4 regions of the Aquitalea pelogenes genome follow, and region 4 is predicted to be linked to each of the others. Evidence: predicted binding sites of a transcription regulator. Region 4 holds the regulator's gene; each other region holds the start of a gene.

Region 1 (5,007 bases), 110 kb from region 4:
ATCCAGGAAGGCAATATCGGCCTGATGAAGGCGGTGGACAAGTTCGAATACCGTCGTGGTTACAAGTTCTCGACTTATGCCACCTGGTGGATTCGTCAGGCCATCACCCGCTCGATCGCGGACCAGGCCCGCACCATCCGTATTCCGGTGCACATGATCGAAACCATCAACAAGATGAACCGCATTTCGCGTCAGATCCTGCAGGAAACCGGCCGTGAGCCGGACCCGGCCGAACTGGCGGAAAAAATGGAAATGCCGGAAGAGAAGATTCGCAAGATCATGAAGATTTCCAAGGAGCCCATCTCCATGGAAACCCCGATCGGCGATGACGACGATTCCCATCTGGGTGATTTCATCGAGGACCAGAACAACCTGGCACCGTCCGATGCTGCGATGTACTCCAGCCTGAAGGACGCCACCAAGGAAGTGCTGGATACCCTGACTCCGCGTGAGGCCAAGGTATTGCGCATGCGTTTTGGTATCGACATGAATACCGACCACACGCTGGAAGAAGTGGGCAAGCAGTTTGACGTGACGCGTGAGCGTATCCGTCAGATTGAAGCCAAGGCCTTGCGCAAGCTGCGTCACCCGACCCGTTCGGAACGCCTGCGCAGCTTCCTGGACAACGAGCCGGGCGGTCAGTAATACAGCCTGTCTTTCAAGACGGCATCCCCAAGCTGCTTGCATCAGGGCTTGGGGATTTTTATTTCATTCTGTTATACTGCGCAGCTTCGGGCCTCTAGCTCATGCTTGGTTAGAGCAGCGGACTTAACAAGTGGACTCCTACGACTCGCAAGAGTACGGAGCGCACTGATTGGGTTGCCTTGGAGCAAGTTGACTCTGCTCCCTGGTAGAACTGCTCAAATTCGGGGAAACCTCTGCTGCCGTGGCGGCGTGGCAATCCCGAGCGAAGCTCTCGCAAGAGAGAACGTGTAGAGACTGTACGGGCAGGTCGTAAAGACAAGAGACAGTCCAGACCACAAACCCGAAAGGGGCGGCGAAAGCCGTAGCGGGTAAGCATAATCCGTTGGTGCCGGGTTCGACTCCCGGGGGGCCCACCAAATCAAAAGCCGCTGTGATTCATTCACAGCGGCTTTTTCATGCCTGCAAGAAATGTGGCGACTGCTTGGGCATGTCCGGCACGACCGCTTGACCACCCTGACAGGGCCGGCAGGTAACAGCGGCGATGAACGGACAATAGCGCAGTCGGATGATGCTGCAGTGCGGAAACTTTTCTCCGGATAGCAGGTCACAAGAACCCCTTCGCGGCATCCACTGCCACCATTCCGGTCGGTTTTCCAAACGCAGTTTTCAGCTTCCATTCGGATTTCCGAATCAATGCTATTGTATTTTTATTTTTATTCATAAAAATCAGATATTTACGTGATAAAAATGTGAATTTTTCTTGGCACGCTTTCTGCTGTATAGAGCGTACTCAACACCGGCCATAAAGCCGGGTTACTCTGGAGAAACGCTCGTGAAAACCAACAAGATTACCCTGTGGGTCTTGATCGCCCTGGTGCTGGGCATCGCAGTCGGCTACGGCTGTCACACCTCGATTACCGATCCGAAACAACTGAAAGATGTTGCCGGTTACTTCTCCATCCTGACCGACGTGTTCATGCGTCTGATCAAGATGATCATTGCGCCGCTGGTGATGTCCACCCTGGTGCATGGCATTGGCAGCAGTGATTCCCGCTCTGTGGGTCGTGTTGGTCTGAAGGCCATGTGCTGGTTCATGGGTGCCTCGCTGGTTTCCCTGTTCCTGGGCCTGATTTTCGCCAACAGCCTGCAACCTGGCGTGGGTTACACCCTGCCGGTGGCTGATGCTGCTGCACCGGCCCTGAAGACCAGTGCGCTGAACCTGAAGGACTTCATCACCCACATGTTCCCCACCAGCTTCTTTGACGCCATGGCGAAAAACGAAGTGCTGCAAGTGGTGGTGTTCTCGGTGTTCTTCGGTTTTGCCATTGCTTCTTACAAGGGCCCGAAACCGGACATCCTGATGAAAGGTCTGGAACAACTCGCCAACATCATGCTGCGCGTCACCAATATCGTGATGATGTTTGCCCCGGTTGGTGTATTCGGTGCCGTTGCTGCCACCATTACCGCCGATGGCCTGGGCGTGCTGTCCATGTACGCCAAGTTCATGGGTAGCTTCTACCTGGCCCTGGCTTGCCTGTGGATGCTGATGATTGCCGCCGCTTACGGCTTTGTCGGCAAGAAGATCTTCGCCCTGCTCAAGACCATCCGCATGCCGCTGATGCTGGGTTTTGCCACCGCCAGTAGCGAAGCTGCTTACCCGACCCTGCTGGAGCAGCTGGAACGCTTTGGCATCAAGGAACGTGTTTCCGGTTTTGTCCTGCCGCTGGGTTATTCGTTTAACCTGGACGGTTCCATCATGTACACCTCGTTTGCCGCCCTGTTCATCTCCCAGGTTGCCAACATCAACCTGACCCTGGGCCAGCAAATCACCATGCTGCTGATCCTGCTGATCACCAGCAAGGGTATTGCCGGTGTACCGCGTGCTTCGCTGGTGGTGGTGGCTGCCGTACTGCCGATGTTCAACCTGCCTGAAGCCGGCATTCTGCTGATTCTGGGTATCGACCACTTCCTGGACATGGGCCGTACCGCCACCAACGTGCTGGGTAATGCCATTGCCACTACCGTGGTGGCTGCTTCGGAAGGCGATATCGATGCCGAAGCTGCACATGCCAACCCGGCCCTGGCCGAAGATCAGGCCTGAGCCCCGGCGTCCCTGCCACGCATGAACAAATAAGAAATCAGGCGAGACTCCCCGCCCAGCCAAAGCTGCCGATACAGGCGGACAAGCTGGTGACGGGGGGATCGCTGCAGTGAGTTGCTCCCCGGCAACGTCATCTCCCACTTGTCTTTCTACAAAGGAAGAGACATGAAAAAAACCTTCAAAATGTTGTTGTCCAGCGCAGCTGTCATGGCTGCATTGTGTGGTCAGTCCGCCCAGGCGGCTGATGCGGCCAAGCCGCACGTGGTGATTCTGGCAACCGGTGGCACCATCGCCGGTACTGGCGCTACCAGCACCACCACCATTGGTTACACCGCAGCCAAGTTGGGCGTGGACAAGATGATTGCCGCCGTGCCCGAGCTGTCCAAGGTGGCTGATGTACGTGGCGAACAGGTTGCCCAGATCGCCAGCGAAAGCATGACCAATGAAGTGTGGTTGAAGCTGGCCAAGCGTGTGAACGAACTGCTGGCCCAGAAGGATGTGGACGGCGTGGTGATTACCCACGGTACCGATACCATCGAAGAAACCGCTTACTTCCTGGACCTGGTGGTGAAGAGCAAGAAGCCGGTGGTTGTGGTTGGCTCCATGCGTCCGTCCACCGCCATCAGTGCAGATGGTCCGATCAACCTGTATAACGCCGTGATTCTGGCTGGCAGCAAGGATGCGGTTGGCAAGGGTGTGCTGGTTGCGCTGAACGACCAGATCAACGCCGCCCGCGAAGTCACCAAGACCAACACTTCCACTACCGACACCTTCAAGACGCCAGAACTGGGTTATCTGGGTTACATGCAGGACAACAAGCCGCACTTCTACCGCATGTCCACCCGCAAGAACACTGCGGATACCGAATTTGACATCTCCAAGCTGAACAGCCTGCCGCGTGTCGACATCGTTTACGGTTACGCCAACATGGACCGCGTGGCCATGGATGCCGACATTGCTGCCGGTGCCCAGGGCATCGTGCAAGCCGGTGTGGGCGATGGCAGTATTGCCGCCCAGATGATGCCTGCCATCCGTGACGCCCGTAAGAAGGGTGTGATCGTGGTACGCAGCTCGCGCGTGGGTAGCGGTATCGTGGCGCGTAATGGTGAAGCCAATGACGACCAGGAAGACCTGGTGGTGAGCGACACGCTGAATGCGCAAAAAGCCCGCATCCTGCTGATGCTGGGTCTGACCAAGACCCACGACACCAAAGAACTGCAACGCATGTTCTACACCTATTGAGCTGGCTGACAGGCGCTGCACCGGCCTGTCTGTCGACTGCGACACCCCTGGTGTGATCCCCCCGCAGCGACAGCATGGTGTGGCGACTGATCAAGCAGCCTTTGGCAAGCGGCCCCGGTGGCCGCTTTTTTTATGCCTGCAGCCCGGTGCCGGCCGGGACTGCGGGCATGTCATCAGCCCGGCCATCAGCCGGGCATCAACCCGATTGATTCAGGCCGTATTTTTTCAGTTTGTCGAACAGGGTGGTCTTGGCCACTTTCAGCGCTTCGCTGGTACGGCTCAGGCTGTAACCGTGGCGACGGAATTCCTCGGCAATCAGTGCCCGTTCGAACGCTTCCACGGTTTCGGCCAGCGGCAGGCTCTGGCTTGGCTCGCCGGATTCCGACAATGGCGTGCGAATGCCCAGCACATAGCGTTCGGCCACATTGCGCAATTCGCGCACATTGCCCGGCCAGTCGTAGGCCAGCAGTTCGGCCTGTTCATGGGCTTCCAGTTGCGGGGTGGGGCGGTCGAAACGGCTGGCCGATTGCAGCAGGAAATACTCGAACAGTAGCGGAATATCCTCGCGGCGTTCGCGCAGCGGCGGCAGTTGCAGCGTGACCACGTTCAGCCGGTAGTAAAGGTCGCTACGGAAGCTGCCGTTATTGCCCATGGCTTTCAGGTCAGCCTTGGTGGCCGATATCACGCGACAGTCCACCGGAATGGGGGTGTTGGAACCCAGCCTCTCCAGCGTGCGTTCCTGCAGCACGCGCAGCATCTTGATTTGCAGCGGTAGCGGCATGCTTTCGATTTCATCGAGGAACAGCGTGCCGTTATTGGCATATTCGATACGGCCGATGCGGCGTTTGGCGGCCCCGGTGAAGGCATGGGCCTCGTGGCCGAAAATCTCGCTCTCGAACAGGTTTTCCGCCAGACCGCCACAATTGACGGCGACAAAGTTGTGCTTCTGGCGACGGCTGATTTCATGCAGGCAACGCGCCACCAGCTCCTTGCCGGTGCCGGTTTCGCCCAGGATCAAC
Region 2 (5,007 bases), on a different contig from region 4:
AACCTTCTATCAGCAGTGGCTGTAAATACCGCTGCCAGAGCGGGCCAACTGAGTCCAAGGGCTAAGCGGTGCGGGGTGCTTGCACTGCCTCGCACTGGCTGGCCTTGGGCACGAATATTGCATCCCTGGTGGTCATCACCCGATGATGGCTGCCATGACTGCTTCCACTCCATTACGACTATTACTGGTCAACGATACCGACCGCCCGATGGCGCAGCTGCATGCTGCGCTGACGGCGGCTGGCTATCTGGTGGTGGCACAGGCACAAGGCGCAGCCGAGCTGCTGCAGCTGGTGGACAGCCAGTCCCCCGACATCATCATCATTGATACCGAATCTCCCTCCCGCGACACACTGGAACAACTGGCACTGATGGGCCACGCCGCGCCACGCCCGGTGGTGATGTTTGCCGAGCAAGGCGGCTTGCCCGCCATTCAGGCTGCAGTCAGTGCTGGTGTCACCGCCTATGTGGTGGATCAGGTGGCGGCCAGCCGCCTGGCACCGATCATCGACATGGCACGGGTCAAGTTTGAAGAAGATGCCCGCCTTAAAAAGCGACTGCTGCAGATGGAAGAGCAACTGGCAGAGCGCAAGCTGATCGAACGCGCCAAGGGCATCCTGATGGAGCGCCGCCAGCTGTCCGAAGCCGACGCCTATGCGCTGCTGCGCAGCCAGGCCATGCAAAGCGGCTTGCGGCTGGCCGAACTGTCCCGCCAACTGATCAACTCCAGCAAGCTGCTGGGCTGAAAGACATTCATGACTGTTCCCGCATGCTTGCACACACTGAATCTGGGCTTTGTCGCACTGACAGATTGCGCACCGCTGGTGGTGGCACAGCGTCTGGGGCTGGACCGTGAAATGGGTCTGCAATTCTGCCTGCACCGCCAGCCGTCCTGGTCGGCGGTGCGCGACAAGCTGATGACCGGGCAACTGGATGCCGCGCATGCGCTGTACGGGCTGGTGTACGGCATGCAGCTGGGCATGGGTAATCCGCCCTGCGACATGGCCATCCTGATGACGCTGAACCAGAACGGGCAGGGCATCAGCCTGGCTCCGGCTTTGGCCGATGCCTATTGTCAGGGTGCCAGCCTGATGGAAATCAGCCAGCAACTGGGCCGCCCGCTGGCACTGGCACATACCTTTCCCACCGGCACCCACGCCATGTGGCTGTATTACTGGCTGGCCGCCCAGGGTGTGCATCCCTTGCGCGATGCCCGTTGCGTGGTGATTCCACCGGCACAAATGAGCGATGCCATGCAGGCTGGTGTGCTGGACGGGTTCTGTGCCGGCCAGCCCTGGCATGCACTGGCACAGCAGCGCGGGGTTGCCAGCCTGGTGACGGACAGTGCGGTCATCTGGCCCAATCACCCGGAAAAGGTACTGGCTTGCCGACGCGAACTGGCACAGCAACAGCCGGATGTTGCCGGGCGTCTGGTACAGGCGCTGCTGCTGGCCTGCCACTGGCTGGACCAGCCGGAAAACCACGCACTGGCGGCCGCCTGGCTGGCCGCGGAAGACTGCCTGGCCATGCCGGCGGAGCTGATCCTGCAACACTGGACCGCAGCGGATGCCGGTCCACTGCATTTTTGTGATGAAGGTCGCGTCAATTACCCTTATCCGTCGGATGCCTTGTGGTTTTTGCAGCAATACCGGCGCTGGGGCATGTGGCAGGGCAATGACGCGGCCGCCGTGGTGGCCAGCGTCAACCAGACCGCCTTGTATGAGCAGGCGGCCCGGGCGTGCGGCTTGTCATTGCCCGCTGTACATGACCGCCACAGCGTGCTGATGGACGGCAGCCACTGGCCAGATTATTCCGGCAGTGCGCCCAGTGTCGGTGCGCTGTCGCAATACACGCACTGATGCGGTGCAATATCCGAGCAAAACCGGCATGAATACTCCCGCAAACAGCATTTTCCGGCTGGCACGCAAATTGCAATAAGTGCGGTGTAGCAGCGCAACGGCGTGCTGACTGCACCATACATCACGGCAGTGGCCAACGGCGGCCACTACCGATACGGACAACGGCGTCCTCTCCTGACTTCACCGTCAGGGAGGGCGCCGTTTTTGTTTTGGCCATTTGGCGGGAAGCACACTTCCCCGACAGGAGTACTACATGGACCGCACTTTCTGGCAAGCCGGACACAAGCCGACCCTGTTTTCAGCCTTTCTGTATTTCGACCTCAGTTTCATGGTGTGGTATCTGCTGGGCCCCTTGCAGGTGCCCATTGCCAGCGCACTGCATCTGTCCACCCAGCAACGCGGCCTGATGGTGGCCACGCCCATCCTCGCCGGGGCCATCCTGCGCCTGTTGATGGGTGTGCTGGTGGACCGCATCGGCGCGCGCGGGGCCGGCATCATCGGCCAGCTGGTGGTGATTGCCGCCTTGCTGGCGGCCTGGCAGGTCGGCATTGCCAGCCTGGGTGGCGCGCTGCTGCTGGGCTTGTTCCTGGGCGTGGCCGGGGCCTCGTTTGCGGTATCGCTGCCGCTGGCCTCGCGCTGGTATCCACCACAGCATCAGGGTACGGCCATGGGCATTGCCGGGGCGGGTAATTCCGGCACCGTGCTGGCCGCCTTGTTTGCCCCGGCGCTGGCACTGGCTTTTGGCTGGCAGAACGTGTTCGGCCTGGCCTGCATTCCGCTCATAGCCGCGCTGCTCATCTTCACCTTCTGCGCCAAGGATGCACCCAATGCGCCGCCAGCCAAGAAGCTGGCCGACTATATGGCCGTGCTGAAGGAAAAGGACGCCTGGTGGTTCATGTTTTTCTATTCCATGACCTTTGGCGGCTTTTCCGGCTTTGCCAGCGCGCTGCCGGGTTACTTTCACGACCAGTTTGCCTTTGATGCCAAAACTGCAGGGCTGTACACCGCCGCCTGTGTGTTTGCCGGTTCGGTGATGCGGCCGCTGGGCGGCATGCTGGCCGACCGTCTGGGCGGCACCCGTTCCTTGCTCGCGGTGTATCTGTGCTGTGCGCTGCTGATTGGCGCGGCCGGTTTCAATGTGGGTGGCCCATCTGTGGCACTGCTGCTGTTCATCCTGGCCATGCTGTGCCTGGGTGCCGGTAATGGCGCGGTGTTCCAGCTGGTGCCGCAACGCTTTGGCAAGGAAATCGGCGTGATGACCGGCCTGGTGGGTATGGCGGGCGGGGTAGGTGGTTTTGCACTGGCCGCCAGTCTGGGAGCCATCAAGCAGGCTAGCGGTGGTTATGCAGCAGGTTTGTGGCTGTTTGCCTGCCTGTGCTGCCTGGCCTGGCTGAGCCTTTCCGGGGTGAAACAACGCTGGCGCAGTGGCTCGACCGTTGCCGCGGCACGGGTATAAGAAGCAAGGGAGAGCAGGATGAACATGGCAGAACTGCAGGGCAAGGCCCGGCAAAAGCTGGTGGTGGTGGGTAATGGCATGGCCGGCATCCGCACCGTGGAGGAGTTGCTGGGCCTGGCACCGGATTTGTACGACATCACGGTATTCGGGGCCGAGCCGCATCCCAATTACAACCGCATTTTGCTGTCGCCGGTGCTGGCCGGGGAGCAGGATTTCAAGGACATCATTCTCAACAGCGTGGAGTGGTACGCCGAGCACGGCATCACCCTCTACATGGGCAAGAATGTGGCCACCATCGACCGGGTCCGCCGCAAAGTCATCGCCGAGGATGGCACCGAGGCGGCGTACGACCGCCTGCTGCTGGCCACCGGCTCCACGCCCTTCATCTTGCCAGTGCCGGGCAAGGAGCTGGATGGCGTCATCAGCTACCGTGACATCCGCGATACCGAGCTGATGATGGAAGTCGCCAAAACCAAGCGTCAGGCGGTGGTGATTGGCGGTGGCCTGTTGGGGCTGGAGGCCGCCAACGGCCTGAAGCTGCGCGGCATGGAAGTGACCGTGGTGCATCTGGGTGACTGGCTGCTGGACCGTCAGCTGGACGACGTAGCCGGTGGCCTGCTGCGCCGGGCACTGGAAGAGCGTGGCATCGGCTTTTTGCTGGGCAAGCAGACCGCCGCCATTCTGGATGACGGCCAGGGCGGTGTGGCCGGGGTGCGTTTTAGCGATGGTGAGCAGGTAGACGCGCAGTTGGTGGTGATGGCGGTGGGGATTCGCCCCAATACCGCACTGGCCGAATCCTGCGGCCTGCACTGCGAGCGCGGCATTGTGGTGAGCGATGCGCTGCAAACCTACGACCCGCGCGTGTATGCAGTGGGCGAGTGCGTCAGCCATCGCGGTGTGGCTTACGGACTGGTCGCTCCCTTGTTCGAGCAGGCCAGGGTGTGTGCCAACCATCTGGCCCAGCTGGGTATTGGCCGCTATCAGGGTTCGGTGCTGTCCACCAAGCTGAAAGTCACCGGGATTGATCTGTTCTCGGCTGGCGACTTCATGGGCGGCGAGGGCATGGAGGACATCGTGCTGTCCGACCCGGCTGGCGGCGTGTACAAGAAGCTGGTGATCAAGGACGACAAGCTGGCCGGGGTCTGCCTGTATGGCGATACCGCCGACGGTGCCTGGTATTTCAAGCTGCTGCGCGAAGGCCGCTCGGTGGCGGATTTGCGCGATACGCTGATGTTTGGCGAATCCGCCATTGGTGATGCCGGCGTGCAAGGGCAGAGCAAGGCCGCCTGCATGCAAGACAGCGACGAAGTATGCGGCTGCAATGGGGTGTGCAAGGGAAGCATCGTCAAGGCCATCAAGGACAAGGGCCTGTTTACCCTGGACGAGGTGAAAAAGCACACCAAGGCGGCCAGTTCCTGCGGTTCCTGCTCCGGCCTGGTGGAGCAGATATTGATGAGCGTGGTGGGTACCGATTTCCAGGAAACGCCCAAGACCAAGGCGGTGTGCGGCTGCACCGACCGCAGCCACGGCGAAGTGCGCAAGGCCATCCGCGAACAGCACCTGCTGACCCACGCCGAGGTGTTCCATTTTCTGGAGTGGCGCACCCCCAATGGTTGCGCCACCTGCCGTCCGGCCATCAACTACTACCTGTTGTCCAGCTGGCCGCATGAGGCGGTGGACGATCCGCAAAGCC
Region 3 (5,007 bases), on a different contig from region 4:
GGCGGCTTCTTGCGCGGGAAGGGGAAGCCGGCTTCCAGCGACGCCACCACGGCGGTTTCCTCGCCGCCGATGTAGCGGCCGGAACTGGCCACCACCTTGATTTCCAGCGGGTGGCCCAGGGCCTGCTCCAGCTGTTGCAACAGGGCGCTGTGTTGCCATTGGCTGACTGCCAGTTGCATGTGCTGCATGCTTTGGCCCTGATGCGGGTTGATGTAGAAGATGACGCAGGCGGCGCGCACGGCCAGCGCGGCAATCAGCGCACCTTCCACTACCTGATGGGGCGATGCACTCAGCAAGGTGCGGTCCTTGAAGGTACCCGGTTCGTCCTCGTTGCCATTGCACACCACGTATTTGCTGTCGCCCACGGCATTGGCGGTGGCTTCCCATTTGCGCCAGGCCGGGAAACCGGCACCGCCCATGCCGCGCAGGTCGGCGTCGGCAATCTGGCGGATGATGGTGCTGCGGGCATTGAGTGCCGCTTGCAGGCCAAGGCCGCCCCCTGTCTGCAGCCAGGCGTCAAGGTTTGGGCCTACCTGCACTGCCGGGTTGAGTAGTACCTGATTGAGTTTTTCCATGATCATTTCTCCTGGGCACGCGGGCTGGTGGGGCGATGCAGGGCGAGGCGGGCCTGTCCCGGATAGAGCAAGGGGGCTTGCACGCTGGCGTCCAGCCCGGCCAGTGCCAGCTGGCGCTGCCAGCGGTAGACGTGTTCGATGCCGCCGCGCAGGGGCGGAAGCGATGACTTGTGGCGAGCGGCTTGCGCCAGCCGGGCGGCCTGGCGTCCGGCGCGACGGCCAAAAGCCAGGATGTCCAGCAGCGCATTGCCCATCAGCCGGTTGCGGCCATGAATGCCGCCGGTGATTTCACCGGCGCACAGCAGGCCGGGGACTTCGGTCTGGCCGTTGCCGTCGATGATGACGCCGCCGTTCTGGTAGTGCAGGGTGGGGTAGATCAGCATGGGCTCGCGGCTGGGGTCGATGCCGCATTTGTCGGCCAGGTGCTGCAAGGCAGGCAGGCGTTGTGCCAGTTCCGGCCCCAGTGTGCGGGTGTCCAGAAACACGCCGATCTGGCCATTGCGTTCGATGCCGCGCCCGGCGGCGCATTCCCGCAGGATGGCAGCGCTTACCACGTCGCGTGGGGCCAGTTCTTCGACAAAACGCTCGCCCAGACCGTTGACCAGCAAGGCCCCGCCTGAGCGGGCAGCTTCGGAAATCAGCCCGCCACGTAGTCGCGCCGGCCAGGCCACGCCGGTGGGGTGGTATTGGAAGGCATCCATGTCACGCAAGCCGGCACCCAGCCGGTAGGCCAGCACCAGCCCGTCGGCGGTGGCGCCGTAGTGGTTGGAGGTGGGAAAGCCTTGCAGGTGAAGCCGGCCGCAACCTCCGGTGGCCAGAATGGTTTGCCGGGCGGATACCACCATGAAGCGCTGGTATTCCAGGTCGTACAACACGGCCCCGGCGCAGCTGCCGTCCTCGTGCGACAGCAGTTCCACCACCGGGCAGCGGTTGAGCAGGGTGATGGCCGGGTCCAGTTCCACGGTTTCGCGCAGCACGCGCATCATCTCCAGCCCGGTGTAATCGCGGTAGCACAGGATGCGTGGCTGACTGCAGCCACCGGCTTGCTTGTAACGCAGCTTGCCACCGTCGCTGAGCGGGTCTTCCAGATCAAAATGCATGCCCAGCTCAATCAGCCAGCGGATGACGCCGGGTGCATCGCTGGCCATTTGTGCCAGCAATTGCGGATTGGCACATTTGTGGCCGCCACGCATGGCGTCGTCAAAGTGTTGTTGCGGGCTGTCGCTGGCCGCCAGTGCAGCCTGGATGCCGCCTTCGGCCATGACGGTATTGCTGTCGCCCAGTCGCAGTTTGCTGGCCAGCATCACTTGCGCGCCGCTGCGCGCGGCGGTCAGCGCGGCGGCCGCACCGGCACCGCCGCCACCAATCACCAGTACATCGGTGCTGCGCTGTTCGGCACCGGCTAGGTCAAAGCCATCGATCAGTGCATTGCTTTGCAGCAAGGCGGCCAGTTGCGGGTGGCAGGGTTGGCCGCGGCTGGGGCCGATTTGCAGCAAGGTGCTGGCATTGCTGTCGCTGTCCGGGTGGTATTGCGCCAGCAACGCGCTGCGCGACAGGTCGGCCGGGCGCAGCGGTGGCTGGGCATGGGCGGTCAGATTGGCCAGGGCTTGTGCATAGGGAATGGCGTTGTTCATGCTTCGCTCCTGGGGGTGTCGCTGCGGGTGTTGATGGCCAGCTCGCCGCGGGCCTGTTGTTCCTGGCGGCGAAGCAGATCGCCCGGGCGCAGGTTCTGGATGGCCTGGGCACGGCGCAGGTAAAGGCCGACATGATTGGGCCGGATGTTTTCCGGGCAGGCCAGCGTACACAGATTGCACATGATGCAGGCGTCAAACAGCGCGGCGGCGGCTTGCAACTGGCCGCTGGCCGCCAGTGCCATGCCTTGCTGAACCGGTATATGCCGTGGGCAGGCGCGGTCGCAGCCGCTGCAATGGCGGCAGTGGGCGAGCTCCGGAAAGGTTTGCTGCAGCTGGGGCAGGGCCTGCCAGCCATCACGCAAATCATGCGGGCGGTAGTGGTGGACGTGGTCGGGCAGGTAGTAGTCGATAAAGCTGACCTGCATGCCGTCCTCTACCGTGGTTTCACAGGCCAGACGGGTTTCGGCGGAGCGCTCACCGGCCTTGCGGACCAGGCAGCGGCAGGAACCGCACACGCCCTGGCCCATGCAGCCGATATTGGCGGTGAGTGGCGAATCGCCTTCCAGGCGGGTGTGCAGGATGGAGTTGCCGGGTGTGGCATCCACCACCTTGCCATCAATGCTGATGCGGATGGTTTCACTCATGGGATTGTCCTCAAGCTTGGGTTGCGGCCAGTGGCAGCATGTGGTGCTGCCTCTGGTCGGGCCGTTGCTTGCGCTACTGCAAGGAGCGTGCCCATACAGTGAAAATGCTTCAAGGTATTGAATATAAATAAAAAACCATGAGTCGCTTGTTGCCGTGTGGAGCAAGATCAACGGAAAACCGTGCTTCTACCGGACTGCGGTTTACGGAAAACCTTACGCGGGGTAGTGATTTGCGGGATTTGGCTGGCAGAAAGGCAAAGTGCGGATTTCCGTACTTTTAAAACAGTGGATTCGCGGCTGACCGTACTTTCAGTGTTTTGCCAATGGCATTGTTCATTCAAATCAATGACATGCGGCGACTGTTGCGTGGCACGGGGCTTGCTCTGCGGTGGGTGGGAGACACACTACAGAAATCAAGGAGCAAGACCATGTGGGGAACCATGAGTACAGCACTGCTACCGGTGGTGCTATTGATGCTGCTGGGCTGGTTTGGCGGACAGCGTGGCTATTTCCGTCAGGAGGATGTGGGGGTGATGGCAACGCTGGTAATGCGTTATGCCTTGCCCTGTTCATTGTTTATCGGCGCGTTGAAGACGCCGCCGGAGCGCATCCAGAACCTGCCTTTCATCCTGTGCATGACTTTCGGCTTTGTCGGCACCTATGTACTGGCCTTGCTGGCCGGGCGTTATTACTACCGGCAGGGGCTGAAAACCAGCGCCATCCAGGCACTGGTATGTACCTTTCCCGACATGGCCTATTTTGGCGCGCCCATCCTGCAGCAGGTGTGCGGTCCGCAGGGTTTCATTGCCGTGCTGATTGGCAACCTGATCACCAGCTTTGTCATCCTGCCGCTTACCATCGTACTGTGCCGCTGCGGTGAAATGGCGGATGCGGGGGACGATGACGGCATGGTGGCCATGCTCAAGCAAAGCCTGGTCAAGACGCTGTCCAACCAGATTGTCTGGCTGCCTATCCTGGGGGTGGTGCTCAGCTTCAATCACCTGCATCTGCCCGCTGCGGTACAGGAAAGCGTGGACATGCTGGCCAAGGCGGCCGGTGGGGTGTCGCTGCTGGCGCTGGGGCTGATGTTCTGCGGTGAAAAGCCCAGCTTCAACGGCCATGTGTTAGGTAATGTGGCGATGAAGAACTTCCTGCAACCGGCCCTGATGTTGCTGGGCATCTTCCTGTTTGGCGTGGATGCCGAGTTTGCCAAACAGGCGCTGATTGTCGGGGCGGTGCCCACCGCCATTGCGGCCTCGATGTTTGCCGTGCGCAACCAGACCTATGCGCTGCATGCCTCGCATTCTGTACTGGTAGGCACGGTGATCGGGGTGTTTGGTGAAGCGGCGCTGATTTACTTCATGGTGTGATGGCAACTGCACGGTCAGGCTGGCGTCGCCAGTCTGGCTGGCAGCGACAAGGCCCGGCATTGCCGGGCCTTGTCGCGTTCAAGGGCCAGGGACGGTGAAGCGGGATGGCAAGACTCAGTGTTGCGCGGACAGCTTGATGAACAACAGCCGCACCAGCAGGTAGGCAAGGGCATTGCCCAGCGTCATCAGCAGCAGCACGCCGGGCAGGGGTAGTGCGTTGGTGAGGTCCGGCAACGGGGTGCTGCCCAGATGGCGGGCCAGCAGGGAAGAAAAGCTCAGGGTAAGCAAGAGTTTGACAGGCATGGCAGTAGCTTTCCGGCATTCAGATGGTACTGCTGATTGCAAAAGCCGTGCCTGCTGCGTGCAATATCAAGATATTGATAATAAAGGAAAATTAAACAGCCATCGCTGGGGGCGGACGGGTTTCCGCGCAAGCGCGTTCGGAAAACCGCGCTCATTGCTGCGCGCGGGCCTGCAAATGCAGCAGGATGCTGTGTCCGCCGTGCAGGATGTCATCACCAATGGCAGCGGCGGCGGCAGGGCCATCGCCAGTGCGGATGGCCGCCAGTACCGGGTAGTGGTAGTCAATCATGTCGCTGCCGCCTTGCTGGTACACGGCGGCAATCAGCGGCCCCATCTGCAACCAGATGCGGTACAGGATGCCTTGCAGGAAGGGCAGCCCGGCGATGTCCACCAGCGCAAAGTGAAACTGCTGGTTCAGCTCGCAGCCCAACATCGTGTCTTGTGCCGTCATGGCCAGTGCGTTGCGGCTGACAATGTCTTC
Region 4 (5,007 bases):
AACTGCCGCCGCTTCATCCGGCTGGCCTGGCTGGCCCTCGGCCTGTGCGCCATCCAGACCGCCCATGCCGAAAAGGCCGACCGGGACAAGCCCATCGAAATCAGTGCCGACCGGGGCAACCTCGACCAGCTCAAGGGCGTCACGGTATGGCAAGGCAATGTCGTCATCATCCAGGGCACACTCAAGCTCAATGCCGACCGCGCCACGGTCACCCAGGACAAACAGGGTAACCAGACCATGCAGGCCACCGGACGCCAGGTCAACTTCCGCCAGAAAATGGACGGCAAGAACGAATGGATCGAAGGCCAGGCCAACCAGCTGGACTACAACACCGTCACCCACGTTGCCGTGCTCACCGGCAATGCCCGCGTCAAGCGCGGCAGTGACCTGGTCATCGGCAATGTCATTACCTACAACACCGAAACCGAAATGTATGAAGTCAGCAGCGGTGCCAGCAGCAACGGCGGCCGCGTGACTGCCATCATCCAGCCCAGGCCCAGAGACAACAGCCCTGCCAAGAAAACTGACGGAAGCACTCCATGAGCGGCCCCAGCATCCTGAAAGTGGAGCGCCTGAAAAAGCGCTTCAAAAAACGTACGGTGGTAAAGGACGTCGCCCTGCAGATCCAGAGCGGGGAAGTGGTCGGCCTGCTTGGTCCCAACGGTGCCGGCAAGACCACCAGCTTTTACATGATCGTCGGACTGATCGGTGCCGATGAAGGCGAAATCACGCTGGATGGCAACAGTATCACCCACCTGCCCATTCATCAGCGCGCCCGCCTGGGGCTAGGCTATTTGCCGCAGGAAGCTTCCATTTTCCGCAAGATGACAGTGGAAGAAAACATCACGGCGGTGCTGGAAATTGCCGGTTACAAGGGCGACAAACTGGAGCAGGAACTCAGCCTGTTGCTCGACGACCTCAATATCGCCCACCTGCGCGAAAGCAATGCGCTGGCACTGTCCGGTGGCGAGCGCCGCCGGGTGGAAATTGCCCGCGTACTGGCCACCCGCCCGCGCTTCATCCTGCTGGACGAACCGTTTGCCGGTGTAGACCCGATTGCCGTCATCGACATCCAGAAAATCATCACCTTCCTGCAACAGCGTGGCATTGGCGTATTGATTACCGACCACAATGTGCGTGAAACCCTGCGCATCTGCGATCGCGCCTACATCATCAGTGATGGTTCGGTACTGGCTTCCGGCGAGCCGGAAGAACTGGTCAACAACGAGAAAGTGCGCCAGGTTTACCTGGGCGAGCACTTCCACCTGTAAGCCATGAAACAGTCACTACAGCTGCGGGTCTCCCAGCAACTCACCCTCACGCCGCAACTGCAACAGTCCATCAAGCTGTTGCAGCTGTCCACGCTCGACCTGCAGGCAGAAGTCGAACGCTTCTTGCTGGACAACCCCATGCTGGAACGCGGCGATGAGCCGCCCTCGCATGACAGCAGCCCGGCAGAAACGCCGGCTGCCCAGGAAGAATCCACCAGCACGGCGTCGGACAGCAGCGATGGTGACAACAGCCAGGACGCCAGCAATGGCGAACTCACCGACTGGGGCAGTGGCAGCCGCCGCAACGACGGGGACGATGAATTTGACCCCATGCTCAACGTACCCTGCCCGGTCAGCCTGCGCGAACACCTGCTGGCGCAGCTGGGTGAACTGACCCTGCCCACCCGCGACCAGGCCATTGTCCAGCTGCTGATCGAAGAACTGGACGACAACGGTTTCCTGACTACCGATCTGGAAGAACTGGCCAGCAACCTGCCGCTGGAACTGGAACTGGAAACCGATGAACTGATGGTCGGGCTGCGCCTGTTACAGCAATTCGACCCTCCCGGCATTGCCGCGCGTAACCTGGCCGAGTCGCTTGGCCTGCAACTGGCCCGTTTGCCCGCCAACGAGCCCGGCCATGCACTGGCACGCCAGATTGTGGCCGAGCACCTGACGCTGCTGGGCAACCGCGACTACACCCGGCTGAAGCGCATTCTGGGCGTGGATGACGAAGCCATCCGCCAGGCACAGCAACTGATCGCCCGGCTGACCCCTCACCCGGCGTCCGGTTTCGGCGGCGAAGACGTGCACTATGTCATCCCGGATGTGACCGTGCGCAAACGGCGTGGTCACTGGGTAGCCGAACTCAATAACGGCGCGGTACCGCGCTTGCGCGTCAACCAGCTGTATGCCCAGATGCTGTCGGAAAACCGCGCTGGCGCAGGCGAACTGACTGGCCGACTGCAAGAAGCAAAATGGCTGGTCAAGAACATCCAGCAACGATTTGACACCATTCTGAAAGTGTCAGAAGCTATAGTCGAAAGACAGCAAGCGTTCTTTGAACACGGTGAAGTCGCCATGCGGCCGCTTATCCTGCGGGACATCGCAGACGAACTTGGCCTGCATGAATCGACCGTATCACGCGTCACCACGCAGAAATACCTGCTTTGCCCTCGTGGTCTGTTCGAGCTGAAGTATTTCTTTGGCAGTGCACTGGAAACCGACAGCGGCGGCGAATGCTCGGCAACGGCCATCAAGGCGCATATCCGCCGCATGATAGACGGTGAAAACCCGGCCAAGCCACTTTCGGACAGCGCCATTGCCGACGAACTGGGCAAGCAAGGGATTCAGGTTGCAAGACGCACCGTTGCGAAGTATCGTGAAGCTATGCAGATACCGCCGGTCAATCTGCGCAAGGCATTGTGATTCACGCCTTGAAGTATATCCGCTCGCCCGGCCGACCCGACCGGGCAGTCAACACAAGAAGGAGTTAGGGTATGAACCTCAAAGTAACCGGTCTCCACCTCGAAGTAACCCCGGCCATCCGCGAATTCGTGGAAACCAAGCTGGAACGCATCACCCGCCATGTCGATCACGTGATTGACGTTGCTGTCACCCTGTCGGTAGACAAGCTGGTGCACAAGGCGGAAGTGAATGTTCACCTCTCCGGCAAGGATATCCATGTAGAGGCCACCGACTCCGACATGTACGCTGCCATCGACGCGCTGATGGACAAGCTCGATCGCCAAGTACTCAAGCACAAGGAAAAACAAAGCGAACACCGTGCAACAAGCCCACAGGTTCAACAGGAAGCCAGCTTGTAAACATTAAGTATTCGATGCGGGAACCCGGCGGGTTCCCGTTTTTATTTGCTCGGAGCCTTTTTCATTTTGATGAAGGCAACGTAGAATTGGCCAGTTTCTGTAGCCGCGTGCAACCATTCCTATGAGCCTGATTGGCAAAATCCTGACACAGGATCACATCCTCCCGGACCTGGATGTCGCCAGCAAGAAGCGCGTCTTCGAGCAGGTGGGCCTCCTTATCGAAAACACCCACGGCATCGCCCGCAGTGAAATTTTCGACTGCTTGTTTGCCCGGGAAAAACTGGGCTCTACCGGCCTTGGCCAAGGGGTGGCCATTCCGCATGGCCGTGCCAGAGGGCTCAAGGAAGCGGCGGGCGTGTTCATTCGCCTGAAGAACCCGATTCCTTTCGATGCGCCGGATGGCAAGCCGGTACAAAGCCTGTTTGTCCTGCTGGTGCCGGAACAGGCAACCGACCTGCACTTGCAGGTACTCTCGGAACTGGCACAGCTGTTCTCCAGCAAACAGCTGCGTGAACAACTGCTCAGCGCAAGCTCGCGTGCCGATCTGTACCAGCTGCTCACCGGATGGAATACCAACCATGCCTAGCATTACCGTGCGCCGGTTGTATCAGGACAACCAGCAAAAGCTCAACCTGACCTGGGTTGCAGGAACCGGCGGCGCGGACAGCCCCATCGGCAACGACGAACAACGCCCCACCCTGGCCCTGGTCGGCCACCTGAATTTCATTCACCCCAACCGGGTGCAAGTGCTGGGTCTGGCCGAGGTGGACTACCTCAACCGGCTGGAACAATCCGCCGCCAAGACCGCGCTGGACCAACTGTTCCACAAAACCATGTCGGTGGTGATGGTGGCCAATGGCCAGCCAGTGCCCAAACTGCTGCGCGACTACTGCCACACCCACAATGTGCCGCTGATGAGCACGCCGCTGGAAAGCCCCTACCTGATGGATGTGCTGCGCATCTATCTGGCGCGCGCACTGGCGGTTTCCACCGTGTTGCATGGCGTGTTTCTGGATGTACTGGAAATCGGCGTGCTGATCATGGGCGATTCGGCCATGGGCAAGAGCGAACTGGCACTGGAGCTGATTTCCCGTGGTCACGGCATGGTGGCCGATGATGCGGTGGAACTGTACCGCATCGGCCCGGAAACCCTGGAAGGCCGTTGCCCGCCGCTGCTGCGCGATTTTCTGGAAGTGCGCGGCCTGGGCATCCTGAATATCCGTACCATTTTTGGCGAAACCGCCGTGCGGCCCAAAAAGGTGCTAAAACTGATTATTCACCTGGTCAAGGCCAACGACCAGGCGATGCAAGCCTTGGACCGGCTGAATATCCAGTCGGAAACCCAGGACATCATTGGCGTGACGGTGCGCAAGGTAGTGCTGCCGGTGGCGGCGGGTCGCAACCTTGCGGTGCTGGTTGAAGCGGCTGTGCGCAACTACATCCTGCAACTGCGCGGCATCGACAGTACCCGAGAGTTCATCGAACGCCATACCAACTTCCTCAGAGATCAGGAAAATGCGCCTGATATTGATTAGCGGCCTGTCCGGTTCCGGTAAATCCATCGCCCTGCGCGCACTGGAGGACTCCGGCTTTTACTGTGTGGACAACCTGCCAGCCACCATGCTGCATGAAGCCATGTCGCTTTATGCCGATTATGGCTACCAGCAGATTGCCATCAGCGTGGACACCCGCTCCAGCCCTTCGCTGGGCGCACTGCCTGCCGAGGTGGACAAGCTGCGTCAGCAAGGCGTGGATGTACGCTTGCTGTTTCTCGAGGCCAAGCCGGAAACCCTGGTCAAGCGCTTTTCCGAAACCCGCCGCCGGCACCCGCTGTCGGGTAGCGGCTCCACGGTGGAGGAATGTATCCAGCTGGAGCAGGAACTGCTGGCCAGCGTGCAGGAAATGGGTAT

Evidence for each region. The regulator sigma-54, encoded in region 4, starts transcription at its own class of promoters, with help from an activator protein. The targets are predictions, from matches to a motif close to CTGGCACGCTTCATGCTT.
Region 1: a site for sigma-54 is predicted at 1,406-1,423, ahead of ACE3SE_RS09985 (dicarboxylate/amino acid:cation symporter). Genes of this name have one in related genera too.
Region 2: a site for sigma-54 is predicted at 1,917-1,934, ahead of ACE3SE_RS12050 (nitrate/nitrite transporter). Genes of this name have one in related genera too.
Region 3: a site for sigma-54 is predicted at 2,930-2,947, ahead of ACE3SE_RS19150 (4Fe-4S dicluster domain-containing protein). Genes of this name have one in related genera too.

What each region holds. Positions count from the first base shown of each region.
Region 1 covers NZ_JAYSDA010000009.1:169,090-174,096, reverse strand. Annotated here, with positions in the region: partial or broken gene rpoD (RNA polymerase sigma factor RpoD) at 1-645, shown strand, start outside; gene ACE3SE_RS09985 (dicarboxylate/amino acid:cation symporter) at 1,478-2,746, shown strand; gene ACE3SE_RS09980 (type II asparaginase) at 2,912-3,988, shown strand; gene ACE3SE_RS09975 (sigma-54-dependent transcriptional regulator) at 4,185-5,007, opposite strand, start outside.
Region 2 covers NZ_JAYSDA010000013.1:61,332-66,338, reverse strand. Annotated here, with positions in the region: gene ACE3SE_RS12065 (acetone carboxylase subunit gamma) at 1-25, shown strand, start outside; gene ACE3SE_RS12060 (ANTAR domain-containing response regulator) at 155-745, shown strand; gene ACE3SE_RS12055 (CmpA/NrtA family ABC transporter substrate-binding protein) at 755-1,858, shown strand; gene ACE3SE_RS12050 (nitrate/nitrite transporter) at 2,112-3,314, shown strand; gene nirB (nitrite reductase large subunit NirB) at 3,339-5,007, shown strand, end outside.
Region 3 covers NZ_JAYSDA010000031.1:24,523-29,529, reverse strand. Annotated here, with positions in the region: gene ACE3SE_RS19160 (complex I 51 kDa subunit family protein) at 1-575, opposite strand, end outside; gene ACE3SE_RS19155 (FAD-dependent oxidoreductase) at 578-2,209, opposite strand; gene ACE3SE_RS19150 (4Fe-4S dicluster domain-containing protein) at 2,206-2,853, opposite strand; gene ACE3SE_RS19145 (AEC family transporter) at 3,282-4,223, shown strand; gene ACE3SE_RS19140 (hypothetical protein) at 4,338-4,526, opposite strand; gene ACE3SE_RS19135 (GntR family transcriptional regulator) at 4,678-5,007, opposite strand, start outside.
Region 4 covers NZ_JAYSDA010000009.1:54,808-59,814, forward strand. Annotated here, with positions in the region: gene lptA (lipopolysaccharide transport periplasmic protein LptA) at 1-543, shown strand, start outside; gene lptC (LPS export ABC transporter periplasmic protein LptC) at 1-2, shown strand, start outside; gene lptB (LPS export ABC transporter ATP-binding protein) at 540-1,271, shown strand; gene ACE3SE_RS09420 (RNA polymerase factor sigma-54) at 1,275-2,699, shown strand; gene hpf (ribosome hibernation-promoting factor, HPF/YfiA family) at 2,771-3,097, shown strand; gene ptsN (PTS IIA-like nitrogen regulatory protein PtsN) at 3,219-3,683, shown strand; gene hprK (HPr(Ser) kinase/phosphatase) at 3,676-4,632, shown strand; gene rapZ (RNase adapter RapZ) at 4,613-5,007, shown strand, end outside.